2 regions of the Streptomyces sp. NBC_01485 genome follow, and region 2 is predicted to be linked to the other one. Evidence: riboswitches for the same ligand, from Rfam matches in the RefSeq annotation. Region 2 holds a riboswitch; the other holds the start of a gene.
What was found. Region 2 has a riboswitch for glycine ahead of gcvP (aminomethyl-transferring glycine dehydrogenase). Riboswitches for the same ligand answer to the same signal wherever they lie in the genome.
Positions count from the first base shown of each region.

Region 1: it holds a riboswitch for glycine, as region 2 does, so the genes downstream of both, gcvT (glycine cleavage system aminomethyltransferase GcvT) here and gcvP (aminomethyl-transferring glycine dehydrogenase) in region 2, are expected to answer to the same signal.

Region 1 is NZ_CP109435.1:6,648,959-6,652,356, forward strand. It holds gene gcvH (glycine cleavage system protein GcvH) at 1-159, opposite strand, end outside; gene gcvT (glycine cleavage system aminomethyltransferase GcvT) at 360-1,481, opposite strand; glycine riboswitch at 1,519-1,636, opposite strand; glycine riboswitch at 1,637-1,750, opposite strand; gene OG352_RS30205 (AAA family ATPase) at 1,991-2,674, shown strand; gene OG352_RS30210 (enhanced serine sensitivity protein SseB) at 2,765-3,398, shown strand, end outside.
Region 2 is NZ_CP109435.1:1,428,843-1,432,240, forward strand. It holds gene gcvP (aminomethyl-transferring glycine dehydrogenase) at 1-1,316, opposite strand, end outside; glycine riboswitch at 1,502-1,597, opposite strand; gene OG352_RS06705 (PRC-barrel domain-containing protein) at 1,710-2,081, shown strand; gene OG352_RS06710 (nucleotidyltransferase domain-containing protein) at 2,098-2,559, opposite strand; gene OG352_RS06715 (DNA polymerase IV) at 2,658-3,398, opposite strand, start outside.

The DNA.
Region 1 (3,398 bases), 5.2 Mb from region 2:
CGCGGTCACCGTGACACCGACCTCCGGGAGCTGGACGAACACCACGTCGCCGAGCGCGTTGGCCGCGTGCTCCGTGATGCCGACCGTCGAGACGCCGTCCTCGGCGCCCGACAGCCACTCGTGCTCCTTGCTGTAGCGCAGCTGCTGGGGATTGCTCATGGCCTGAATTCTCCTGTACGCGGGGGAGTGCTGATGAATGGGGGTCTGCTGGAACCGTGCGTGAGCAGCGCGAACGTGCGCAGGGTCACGCACGGGGGACGCGACTTCGGTCCGTGACTCCGGACCGTGACTCCGGACCAGTGTCCACTTCTGGCCGTGACTCCGGGCCGTGACTCCGGCTCCAGTGTCTACTTCCGGGTCTACTTCCGGCGCTTGTAGAAGGGCAGTGCCACGACCTCGTACGGCTCGTGGGCGCCCCGGATGTCCACACCGACGCCCGGGGTTCCCGGCGCGGCGTGGGCCGCGTCGACGTACGCCATCGCGATCGGCTTGCCGAGGGTGGGGGAGGGGGCGCCGGAGGTGATCTCGCCGATCACCGCGCCGCCCGCGACGACCTCGTACCCCGCGCGCGGGACGCGACGGCCCTCGGCGACCAGGCCGACGAGGACGCGCGGGGGCTTCTCCTCGGCCCGGGAGGCCGCCGCGGTGAGCGCCTCGCGTCCCACGAAGTCGCCCTCCTTCTCGAACTTCACCACCCGGCCGAGCCCGGCGTCGAAGGGGGTGAGGGAGGTGCTCAGCTCGTGCCCGTACAGCGGCATGCCCGCCTCCAGGCGCAGCGTGTCCCGGCAGGACAGCCCGCACGCGACCAGACCGACGCCCTCGCCCGCCTCGGTCAGCGCCTGCCACAGCTCGACGGCGTGCTCCGGCTTCACGAACAGTTCGAAGCCGTCCTCGCCGGTGTAGCCGGTGCGCGCGATGAGCGCGGGGACACCGGCGACGCTTCCGGGCAGACCGGCGTAGTACTTCAGGCCGACGAGGTCGGCGTCGGTGAGCGAGGCCAGGATGCCCGGGGCCTCGGGTCCCTGGACGGCGATCAGGGCGTAGGCGTCACGGTCGTCGCGCACCTCGGCGTCGAAGCCGGCGGACCGCTCCACCAGGGCGTCCAGCACGACCTGCGCGTTGGAGGCGTTGGCGACGACCATGAACTCCGCGTCGGCGAGCCGGTACACGATCAGGTCGTCGAGGATGCCGCCGTCCCCGTCGCAGATCATGGTGTAGCGGGCGCGGCCCACTCCGACGGCCGCCAGGTTGCCGACGAGCGCGAAGTTCAGGAGGGCGGCCGCCTGCGGACCGGTCACCGTGATCTCGCCCATGTGCGAGAGGTCGAAGAGCCCGGCCCGCGTGCGGACGGCGTTGTGCTCGTCGCGCTCGGAGCCGTAGCGCAGGGGCATGTCCCAGCCGGCGAAGTCGGTCATGGTCGCGCCGAGCGCACGATGCAGGGCATCGAGGGCGGTGTGACGGAGTGGGGTGTTACTGCTCATCGGACGGTCGTCTCCCAAGGCATGACGGCGAGGTCGTTCCTCCCCATCTGTCATCGGAACCTGAGAGGTTCGTCATGACAGCCCGTGCGACGGGGTCGGTCATGACTTGCACCTTGGGTGGAGCCACCGGAGGGTGACCCGCTTTTCAGATGTGCCTCGCCCGCGCGGTAACGGGGACCTGAGAGATTCAAGGGAGGGACTTGCTCCTTCGGCGCCCCAGCGCAGCCAAGCGAAGCTGCTGATGCTGAGGACTCTCCCGCGCGGATTCGAACGGCCGGTATGCAGTTGGCGCGGCCATCATTGCACGGGCCGCCCCGATCGCGGCAGGCCAGATCCGTAACCGGCCCGCCCCCATCCGTAATCATCCCGCCCCACCCGTAACCGGCCTGCCCGCATCTGTAACCGGCCTGTGTCGGTACGCGCACGAAATCGCGAGGCGCGACGCATTACCTTCTCTTTACGCTCGGTGGGGATGAGGACTTACCTGACCCCAGGGGAGGACGATCACGGTGAACAGGACGACCACGGCGAGGACCACCGCATTCGCGACCGGCTCGGGACTGGCGCTGCCCGCGCAGCCCGGTGCCCCGATCCGGGAGGCGTGCGGCGCGCAGCCCGAGCCCGTCGTCCGCGACCTGCGGGAGCGGGCCGGCCGCAGCCCGCACGGCCTGCTCTTCGGCCCCCGTGATCTGGTCGTGGTCACCGGCCTGCCCGGCAGCGGCAAGTCCACGCTCATGAAGCGGGCCGTCAACGGCGTCCGCATCGACTCCCAGGACACCCGCGACCGCTGGGACGCCCGCGCGCCGCGCTTCCTGCCCTACGCCCTCTACCGCCCCCTCGTCCGCCTCGCCCACTACGCCGGACTGCACCGCGCCCTGCGCGGCGGCGAGGGCGTCGTCGTGCACGACTGCGGTACGCAGACCTGGGTGCGCGACTGGCTGGCCCGCGAGGCCCGCCGCCGCGGCGGCACCCTCCACCTGCTCCTGCTCGACGTCGGCGCCGACACCGCCCTGGAGGGCCAGCGCGAGCGCGGCCGGGGCGTCTCCCGGTACGCGTTCCTGCGCCACCGCCACGCCGCCTCCCGGCTGCTGCGCTCGGTGGAGAAGGGCCGGCTGCCCGAGGGCTGCGGCTCGGCGGTCCTGCTCGACCGCGCCGCGGCCGACACACTGCGCCGGATCGGTTTCACGGGCTGAGGGCCCGCAGGCTCGGGGACTGTCCCCGGCACCCGCTAGCCTTCAGCCACAGCAGAGTGAAGTGAGCAGTTCTTAGCAGGCGGTAGGCAGATGGACTTCCCCCCGGCGGACTTCCCGGCGGACTTCTCCGCGGACTTCCCGGCGCAGGCGCACCCCCATTCGCACGGCGGATGGCCCGGCAACGAGCTGGAGGAGGTGCTCTCCGTCTCCCTCGGCGTGCCCGGAGCCGGCGGCCGGATCGTCGAGGTGCTCGGCCGCAGCTTCGTCTGGGTGCCGCTCCCGGGCGGCGGCGGCCCGCACAGCGGCCCCCTCGACCTGCCCACGCTGGAGCTCGACGGCCAGGTCTACGTGCCGGTCTTCAGCTCCGAGGAGCAGTTCCGCCAGGTCGCCGGCTCGCACATGTCGTTCACGATCGCACCGGCCGTGGAGTTCGCCCGTGGGCTGCCCCCGCAGGTGGGGATCCTGGTGAACCCCGAGGGCACGGTCGGCATCCCGCTGCCGCCGCCCGCCGTGGCCGAGCTGTGCCGGGCTGGCCGCACCCTGCTGGACGGCCCCTCGAGCGGCGGCCGGGTCCGCCTCTACGAGCCCGACTGGCAGGACGACCCGGTGGACTTCCTGGCCGCGGCCTCGGCCGAGTTCGAGGCCACGGGCGTGGTCCGCACGGCCCGCCGCTGCCTCGCCGCGATCGAGACGGCGGACCCGGTGATGTTCGTCGGCGTCGAAC
Region 2 (3,398 bases):
GCCCGGGCGGTCGTCTCGTCGCAGGCGATCGACACCTGGTCGGCGTCGACGAGGTACAGGTTGACCCCGTGCTCCTCCCGCGCCGCGGCGACGACCTCGGCGGCCTTCGCCGTTACCCGCACGGTCAGCGTGTCGAAGTACGACCCGTGCACGACCTCGACGCCGCCGGCCGCGAGCCCGGCGGCGAGGATCGCCGCGTACCGGTGCGTGCGCAGGGCGATCGCCCGCAGCCCGTCCGGCCCGTGATAGACGGCGTACATCCCCGCCATCACCGCCAGCAGCACCTGCGCCGTGCAGATGTTGCTGGTGGCCTTCTCGCGCCGGATGTGCTGCTCACGCGTCTGCAGTGCGAGCCGGTAGGCCCTTTGCCCGTCAGCGTCGACGGACACCCCCACGAGCCGCCCGGGCAGGCTGCGCGCGAACTTCTCGTGCACGGCCATGTAGCCGGCGTGCGGCCCGCCGAAGCCCATCGGCACCCCGAATCGCTGCGTCGTCCCGACCGCGATGTCCGCCCCCAGCTCACCGGGCGACTTCAGCAGCGTCAGCGCGAGCAGGTCCGCGGCGACCGTGACGAGCGCGCCGAGCCCGTGCGCCTGGTCGATCAGCGGCTTGAGGTCGCGTACGGCACCGGAGGCGCCGGGGTACTGCACGAGCACGCCGTTGATCTCGCGCTCGGCGAGCTCCGCCGGAATCCCGCCGCTCAGGTCGGCGACGACGACCTCCAAGCCGGTCGGCTCGGCGCGGGTCTCGATCACGGCGATGGTCTGCGGCAGCGCGTCCGCGTCGACGAGGAAGAGGCCCTTCTTGTTCTTCCCCATCCGCCGGGACAGCGCCATCGCCTCGGCGGCGGCCGTGCCCTCGTCGAGCAGCGAAGCGCCCGAGGTCGGCAGCCCGGTCAGGTCGGCGACCATGGTCTGGAAGTTCAGCAGCGCCTCGAGCCGGCCCTGCGAGATCTCCGGCTGGTACGGCGTGTAGGCCGTGTACCAGGCCGGGTTCTCCATGACGTTGCGCAGGATGACGGGCGGCGTGAACGTCCCGTAGTACCCGAGCCCGATCATCGAGTCGAGCACCTGGTTGCGATCGGCCAGCGAGCGCAGCTCGGCCAGCACCTCGGCCTCGGTGCGCGCGCCGGGCAGGTCCAGCGCGTCGGCGTTCTTGATCACATCCGGGACGGCGGCGGCGGTGAGCTCGTCGAGGGAGCCGTAGCCGACCTGCGCGAGCATCTTGGCCCGCGCCTCGTGGTCGGGCCCGATGTGGCGCTGCTCGAAGGGGATTCCCTGTTCGAGCTCGGAGAGTGGAATGCGATGGGCTGTCATTACGGAGGCCTCCTGGTCTGACACGACCTTCGAGGGTCACCACGGCGCGGGTACCCGGACGGCCTCCCCCTCTGTCATCTCAACCTGAGAGCTTCACCGGCCGCCCGAGGGCAGCCGGCTTTCACCGTCGGTGAGAGCGGGAGCCGTCGACGCCGTCGGCAACCCGCTCTGCTTTCCAGAGTGACCTCGTCCGTGCGGTACGTGGGCCTGAGAGATTCCGGGGAGGATTTGCTCCTTCGGCGCCTCCGGTGATGTCCGGAGGACTCTCCCGCACGGGGTCAGCAGCCGTTGTCAGAGTACCAGCGAGGTCAACGTCACTCTCTCGAGTGGCCGCCCGTCCCAATGTGCTCTTTTGTAGTGCTTACGGATGAGTTGCGACCAAGTGGAGGGCCCGTGCAGACCGACATCGATCCGCGCAACCTGATCGGCCGCAAGGCGTTCGACCGCAACGGCACGAAGATCGGCACCGTCGACGAGGTCTACCTCGACGACGCCACCGGCGTGCCGGAGTGGGCGGCCATACGCACCGGCCTGTTCTCCCGCGACGCCTTCGTCCCCCTGGAGCCCAGCGAGCTGGTCGAGGGCACCCTGCACATCCCCTTCGACCGGGCCCTGATCAAGGACGCCCCGGACTTCGGTGTGGGCCGCCACCTCTCCCCGGAGCAGGAACTCCAGCTCTACCACCACTACAGCCTCGACGTGGCCGCCCCGCCTCCGCTCCCCGACCACGACTTCGGCCGACTGGCGGGCACGGACGAGAGCTGAGGCCCTCTGATCCAGCTCAGCCACAGGCCCGTATCAGCGCCCCGAGAATCCCGGCAGGGTCGTACAGCGGCCGGGCGCCGTCCATGACGACTCTCCGTGTGCCCGCGTCGACCGGACCGGTCCGCGCCCAGTCGGTAGAACCGACGCCCACCTCGACCTCCAGACCGGAGGCGGTGACATACCGCCGTTCGGTGATGGCCCCCCACTCCTGGACGCGGACCAGCTCCCCCATGGGCAACTCGCGCGTCCAGGCGTCGTCGTCGCCGTAGCGGGCAGGGGCCGTCGACAACAGCACGAGATCGACGTCCGAGTCGGGACGCGCGACCCCACGCGCACAGGACCCGACGAGGAGCAGCCCGACCACGTCGCTCCGATTCGCGGACCACCGAGTGACCCGATCCACCACCTGCCGCATCTCGGCCTCACGCTCCGGCGACACCCCGGCCGGATCCGCGAACCGGCCTCCGTGCAGTTTCATACAGCTCCCCATCCCTCACAGGCGCCCTCACGGAACACCGCCACCACTCCGACTCACCCCACACTTCGAGCCGCTTCACTCTGTGTAACTGATCCGACTCACCGAGAGTTCCCGGACCCTGCCGCCGACGACCCTGAATCCACGTCCTGCGCCCCGACCGTCCCGACCGCCGCCTCGCCGCCCTCCTCAGGTCTTCGCCGAACCAGCGGCAGCGGATCCGCCGGTTCCAGTTCCGGATCCTCGGTCCGGAACGTCCGCACCCGTCCCGGCCCCGACTCTGGCGTCTCGAACCGCACGGTGACCCGGCCCAACCCGCTGCCCTGCACCCACCCGTGGCCGAGCACGGCATGCCGCACGTCGTGTCCCGGTCGCCACTCGTGCTCCACCGGCACCGCCGCCTCGCCGACAGACTCGTCCGCGAGTTCCTCACCGGGCCCGTCCTCCCGCTCCACCGCCGCCGCCTCCACAGCCTCCGCCGCCTGCGCGAACAGGTCCTCCTGTGTGAAGTCCGCCAGGCCGCTGACACCCACCCCGAGCAGCCGCACCCCACCTGTCGTGTCCACGGAGTCCAGCAACCGGGCCGCCGCTTCCCGGATCACCGCCTGATCGTCCGTGGGCCCGCGCAGGGTCTCGGACCGGGTGAGCGTGGAGAAGTCGTACCGCCGCACCTTCAGCACGATGGTCCGCCCCGACAGACCCGCCCCCCGCAGCCTCCGCACACACCGGTCCGCCAGCCGCTGCACCTCCAGCTCGACCCGGACCCGGTCGTGGATGTCCACGTCGTACGTGTCCTCGACGGACACCGACTTGGTCTCCCGCGCGGCCACCACGGGCCGGTC